2 regions of the Streptomyces sp. NPDC005728 genome follow, and region 2 is predicted to be linked to the other one. Evidence: riboswitches for the same ligand, from Rfam matches in the RefSeq annotation. Region 2 holds a riboswitch; the other holds the start of a gene.

Region 1 (3,202 bases), on a different contig from region 2:
GGGCCGCTGGACCGGCGTGCAGAGGAAAGACTCCGGCGCCTGCTGCGCGAGAACCGCCCACGGCGCCGTGTCCGGCTGCTCCCGGTGCTCCCCGGCCGTACCCCGCGCGCCCGGCTGGCCTGGGGCCTCGCCGCCACCACCGTCGTCCTTGCGATCGCCGTCAACGCCGTGCTCGGCGGTTCGAGCACACCGCGGGCCGTCGCCGCGCCGGGCCCGCTGACCGTCCACGTCCACTCCACGTCCGTACCCCTCAAGCAGCTGGTCGCCCTGGCCGACGCGGCCGCATCGGGCGGCTCACCGGGGCTGCGCAAGGGCACGCACGTGCAGTCGTGGAGCCTCGGCATGAGCGACGACAAGCCTCCCGTCACCGTCCCCGAGGAGCGGGTGGTGCGCTGGCGGGCGGACGCCAGCCACACCGAACTGGTCGTGGCGACCGACCCGCGCAGGCCGGGCCGCCCGGTCCTCACCGACGAGGGCAACGACCCGCACGAGGTGGCGGACGGCCAGGTGATCAGCCGGACCACGTACCCGCCGATGTGGAGCGACGCCCCGCCCGAGGGGACCCCGCCGCACACCGCAGCGGGCCTGCGTGCCTACCTCACCGAGACCGTCCGCCCCGAGATCGACCGCAGTACGGCTCCGCTGACCACCGCCGAACTCCTCGACGCCGTCGGGGAACTGCTCGACCACTGGACCCTGGGCGCCCGCGAGTCGGCGGCCCTCGTCCGGCTGTTCGCGGAAGCCAAGGGGCTGCGACCGGCCGGCGAGGTGACCGACCGGCTGGGCCGCCCGGGCCATGCGTACGTGTACGACACCGGCGGCATCAGGCACATGCTGATCCTGGAACCGCGTACCGGTGCTGTCCTCGGCATGGAGAACACCTTCACCGAAGACGCCCCGGAGTACGGCGTGAAGGCAGGGGACGTCATGGGGTACAGCGCCTGGATGCGCTGATCACACCCCGAGCTGCCGGGCGGCGGCGGTCACGGTCTGCTCCAGCAGCGTGGCGATCGTCATCGGTCCGACACCGCCCGGCACCGGAGTGATCAGCGAGGCACGCTCCACGGCCGAGTCGAAGTCGACGTCGCCGACGTTGCCGGGGTTGTAGCCCGCGTCGACGACGACGGCGCCCGGCTTGATGTCCTGGCCCCGGATGAGGCGCGGCCGGCCCACGGCGGCCACCACGATGTCCGCCTCGCGGACCGCGGCCGCCAGGTCCCGGGTGCGCGAGTGGCAGTACGTCACCGTCGCGTCCCGTGCCAGCAGCAGCATGCCCACCGGCTTGCCGAGGATCGCGCTGCGGCCCACCACCACGGCCCGCTTCCCGGCCGGGTCGACGTCGTACTCGTCGAGCAGCCGCAGGATCCCGCCGGGCGTGCAGGAGACGAAGCCCGGCAGGCCGAAGCTCATCGTGGCGAACGAGGCGAAGGTGACGCCGTCCACGTCCTTCTCCGGCGCGATCGCCTCGAACGCGGCCCGCTCGTCGACGTGGTCGCCCACCGGGTGCTGGAGCAGAATGCCGTGCACGGCCGAGTCGCCGGACAACTCCCGCAGGGTGCCCACGAGTTCGGCGGTCGTCGTGGCGGCGGGCAGCGCCACGTGGCGGGACTCGATGCCCGCCTTGCGGCAGCGGTTCTGCTTCATGCGGACGTAGGTGACGGACGCCGGGTCCTCGCCGACCAGGACCGTGGCCAGACAGGGCGCGCTGCCCGTCCGCTCGGTGAGGTCGGCGGCCTTCTTCGCGGTGTCCTCGACGATACGGCGGGCGAGGGCGGTGCCGTCCATGAGGCGGGCCTGTGTCATCTGCACTCCTGAGCTGGTTGACCTTCATCGCCCAGGCGCGCGGCATCCACCACGGGCCGCTCCCCGGTGGTACTCCACCTCAGCGCCAGTCACGACCCGCGCACAGCGTAACCGAGAGGCCGGGCGGCGCTCAGGCCGCCTCCGCGGGACCGGGCGCCGTGGGATCCGCCCCGGCCAGGAAGGCGGCCGCCTGGGCGGCCAGCCGGTCCGCGCCGACGGCCCCGGCCCAGCGGACGATCTCCGCCCCCAGGGCCCGGGCGCCCGCCTCGTCGCCCGCGCCGCGGGCCAGCACCGCCAGCAGCAGCTGCTGGGAGAGGGTGCCGGGCACGGTACCGGCCCGGGCGCCCAGTGCGGTGGCCCGGCGCCAGCGCTCCCCGGCCCGCTCGTCGTCGCCGGCGTCGTGGTCGAGGCTGCCGAGGTGCCGCAGCGCCTCGCGGGCCAGCAGACCGTCCGAGCCGTCCTCCCCGGCGCGCAGCGCCGCCGCGTAGTGCATGGCGGCGGTCGCCTGGTCGGCGAAGTGGTTCTCCGTGATCAGCCCGCGGTACATCGCCGCCCAACCCCGGCGCACCTCGTCCGGGGCGCTGTCCTGCAGGCCCTCCGCCCGGTCGAGGAGGGCGGCGAGCTCCTCGGGGTCCTTGCCGTCCGGGCCGATGCGCAGCGTGCCGTCGACCAGGAGCAGCCGGCCGTAGGTGTGCCTGAGGCGCAGGAAGTCCGTGTCCCAGTCGCCGTCCGGGAACTCTTTCTCCGCCGCATCGATCGGCTCGGCCGCAGTGTCCGTTCCAGCGAACCAGTCGCGGTCCAGGGCGACTTCGGCGGCGGCCCGGGTGATCCGCGCACGGGCGGCCGGCTCGTCGACGGCGGCCGCGGCGAGCAGCCGGGCGGCCCGCTCCCAGCGGCCGGCGACGCTCAACTCACGGACGGAACGAAGGAGTTCGTCGAGATCTACGAAGGCGTTCGTTGCAGGGGTCATGCCGGGCAAGGTAGTTATCCGGAAAATGATCCACAAGAAAACCACTGTGAGGGGCAGGTAATGCAGGACTCGGTGGACCGGCATGTGGCCGTCTGGGTGGGCGAGCTGGACTGGCTGGACCCGGTCAAGGAGGCGATCGTGGCCCGGCTGGCGATCCTCGGTCGGCACACCGCCCAGGCCCGCCGGGACGTCCTGGACTCCGACGGACTGAAGTACTGGCAGTACAAGGTGCTGTTGATGCTGCGCAGGTCCGGGCCGCCGTACGAGTCCAGTCCCTCGCTGCTCGCCGACCGGCTCGGGCTGACCCGGGGCGCGCTGTCGGCGCGGCTCGGGCCCATCGAGGAGGCCGGGCTGATCACCCGCACCCACGAGACCGGCGACCGCAGGCGGGTGCGGGTACGGCTCACCGAGGCCGGGCACGCCGCGTTC
Region 2 (3,202 bases):
GATGCCGGAGGTGTACCAGGCGCCGTTCGGGTCGGCCGGGATGGCGTTGCGGTTGGTGACGATGCCCGAGTCGAGGAGGGCCGTTTCGGCCTGGCGGCCGGTGAGGCCGTAGGAGGTGGCCACGTCGATCAGGTTGAGGTGGTTGTCCGTGCCGCCGGTGACCAGGGTGGCGCCGCGGCGCATCAGGCCCTCGGCGAGGGCGCGGGAGTTGTCGACGATGCGCTGGGCGTAGTCCTGGAAGGAGGGCCGGCGGGCCTCGGCGAGGGCGACGGCCTTCGCGGCCATGACGTGCGGGAGCGGACCGCCGAGGACCATCGGGCAGCCGCGGTCGACCTGGTCCTTCAGGGAGTCGTCGCACAGGACCATGCCGCCGCGCGGGCCGCGCAGGGACTTGTGGGTGGTCGTGGTGACGATCTGGGCGTGCGGAACCGGGTCGAAGTCGCCGGTCAGGACCTTGCCGGCGACCAGACCGGCGAAGTGGGCCATGTCGACCATCAGGGTCGCCCCGACCTCGTCGGCGATCTCGCGCATGATCCGGAAGTTCACCAGACGCGGGTACGCCGAGTAGCCGGCGACGATGATCAGGGGCTTGAACTCGCGGGCCTGGGCGCGCAGGGCCTCGTAGTCGATGAGTCCCGTGGCCGGGTCGGTGCCGTAGGAGCGCTGGTCGAACATCTTGCCGGAGATGTTCGGGCGGAAGCCGTGGGTGAGGTGGCCGCCGGCGTCCAGGGACATGCCGAGCATGCGCTGGTTGCCGAAGGCCTGGCGGAGCTGGGCCCAGTCGGCCTCGGAGAGGTCGTTGACCTGGCGGACGCCGGTCTTCTCCAGGAACGGGGCCTCCACCCGGTCCGCGAGGACGGCCCAGAAGGCGACGAGGTTGGCGTCGATGCCGGAGTGCGGCTGGACGTAGGCGTGGCGGGCGCCGAAGAGGGCCTTGGCGTGCTCGGCGGCCAGGGACTCCACCGTGTCGACGTTGCGGCAGCCGGCGTAGAAGCGGCGGCCGATGGTGCCCTCGGCGTACTTGTCGCTGAACCAGTTGCCCATCGCCAGCAGGGTGGCCGGGGAGGCGTAGTTCTCGGAGGCGATCAGCTTGAGCATCTCGCGCTGGTCGGCCACCTCCTGGCCGATGGCGTCGGCCACCCGCGGCTCGACGGCACGGATCACGTCGAGGGCGGCGCGGAAGGCAGTGGACTCGGTGGACGGGGACTGCTCTGGCATGGGGACCTCCGGACGGTGTGCGTACAGCGTTCACGTTCGGCCCAGGCGCACGGCACTCATTCCCACTCGGGCCGCTCCCCGATGGTCCGTCCCATCCCAGCGCGCCAGTCACGACCCGGTGATCAGCCTACCGGGCGCGCCGGATCGTGCAGTTCCCGCGTCCACCATGCGAGCGAGGATAAGAAAGGGGGTGCATCCCGACTCTCTGGCCCTCTGGAGTTCCCGTGAACGCTACGGAGACGCTCATCACCGCCGCCGACGCCCACAGTGCGCACAACTACCATCCGCTGCCCGTGGTCGTGGCCACCGCGGACGGGGCCTGGATGACGGATGTCGAGGGGCGGCGCTACCTCGACCTGCTGGCCGGGTACTCGGCCCTGAACTTCGGCCACGGCCACCGGCGGCTGGTGGAGGCGGCCAAGGCGCAGCTGGAGCGGGTGACGCTGACGTCGCGGGCGTTCCACCACGACCGGTTCGCCGCGTTCTGCGAGCAGCTGGCCCATCTGTGCGGCATGTCGATGGTGCTGCCGATGAACACCGGCGTCGAGGCGGTGGAGACGGCGGTGAAGACCGCCCGGAAGTGGGGGTACCGGGTGAAGGGGGTGCCCGCGGAGATGGCGAAGATCGTGGTCGCGACCGGCAACTTCCACGGGCGTACGACGACGGTCATCAGCTTCTCCACCGACCCCGAGGCACGGGCGGACTTCGGGCCCTACACGCCGGGCTTCCAGATCGTGCCGTACGGCGACCTGACCGCGATGCGGTCGGCGCTCACCGAGAACACGGTCGCGGTACTGCTCGAACCGATCCAGGGCGAGTCGGGCGTGATCGTCCCGCCGGCCGGTTACCTGCCGGCGGTGCGCGAGCTGACCCGGCAGCGGGACGTGCTGTTCATCGCCGACGAGATCCAGTCGGGGCTGGGCCGGACCGGGCGGACGTTCGCCTGCGAGCACGAGGGCGTCGTACCGGATGTGTATGTGCTGGGGAAGGCACTGGGCGGCGGGATCCTGCCGGTGTCGGCGGTGGTGTCGAGCACCGAGGTGCTCGGGGTGTTCCGGCCGGGCGAGCACGGGTCGACGTTCGGCGGGAATCCGCTGGCCTGCGCGGTGGCGCTGGAGGTGATCGCGATGCTGCGGACGGGCGAGTACCAGGCACGCTCCGCCGAGCTCGGCGAGCATCTGCACCGGGAGCTGGGCGCCCTGCTCGGCACCGGCAAGGTGACGGCGGTGCGCGGGCGCGGGCTGTGGGCCGGGGTCGACATCGCGCCGAGCGTCGGGACGGGCCGGCAGGTGTCCGAGCGCCTGATGGACCGGGGCGTCCTGGTGAAGGACACCCATGGTGCGACGATCCGGATCGCCCCGCCGCTGGTGATCAGCAAGGAGGACCTCGACTGGGGACTCGCCCAGCTGCGGGCGGTCCTGGAGGCCTAGGGACGTCCTAGAGGATCACGTGCGGCAGGAAGCGGGCGTACTCGTCGGTGATCAGGCCCGAGGACTCGCGGATGCCGAGGCCGGCCGGCTCGTCCTGGACGACCCAGGCGCCGAGGACGACGTGGTTGCCGTCGAAGGCGGGCAGCGGGGCGAGCTGCTGGTAGCAGCAGGGTTCGTCGCGTGTGACGGCCGGGGCGCCGGGCTCGTGGACGGTCACGCCCGCGCCCTCGCGGCCGAGCAGGGGCTTGGCGACGTAACCGGTCGATCGCGCCAGCTCGCGGGGGCCGTCCAGGTAGGAGGGAAGGAGATTCGGGTGGCCGGGGTACAGCTCCCAGAGGATCGCCAGGAGGGCCTTGTTGCTCAGGAGCATCTTCCAGGCGGGTTCGATCCACAGGGTGGTGCCGGTGCCGCCGCCGTTGTCCAGGGTGTCGAGGACGTGCCCGGCGAAGGCGTCGGTGGTGAGCCACTCCCACGGATAGAGCTTGAAGATGCTGCGGATGAAGCGGAGCCGGTTGTCCACGAAGCGACCGGAGAGGGTGTCCCAGCCGATCTCC

What was found. A riboswitch is a leader RNA that binds a small molecule or an ion and turns the genes downstream of it on or off. The one in region 2 is predicted to bind ZMP and ZTP.
Region 1: another riboswitch for ZMP and ZTP. It lies ahead of ABZ471_RS41000 (bifunctional 5,10-methylenetetrahydrofolate dehydrogenase/5,10-methenyltetrahydrofolate cyclohydrolase); the one in region 2 lies ahead of ABZ471_RS32610 (glycine hydroxymethyltransferase).

What each region holds. Positions count from the first base shown of each region.
Region 1 covers NZ_JBEXYL010000113.1:938-4,139, forward strand. The annotation lists gene ABZ471_RS40995 (CU044_5270 family protein) at 1-954, shown strand, start outside; gene ABZ471_RS41000 (bifunctional 5,10-methylenetetrahydrofolate dehydrogenase/5,10-methenyltetrahydrofolate cyclohydrolase) at 955-1,803, opposite strand; ZMP/ZTP riboswitch at 1,826-1,906, opposite strand; gene ABZ471_RS41005 (hypothetical protein) at 1,934-2,773, opposite strand; gene ABZ471_RS41010 (MarR family transcriptional regulator) at 2,834-3,202, shown strand, end outside.
Region 2 covers NZ_JBEXYL010000063.1:26,688-29,889, forward strand. The annotation lists gene ABZ471_RS32610 (glycine hydroxymethyltransferase) at 1-1,218, opposite strand, end outside; ZMP/ZTP riboswitch at 1,251-1,340, opposite strand; gene rocD (ornithine--oxo-acid transaminase) at 1,443-2,648, shown strand; gene ABZ471_RS32620 (glutathionylspermidine synthase family protein) at 2,656-3,202, opposite strand, start outside.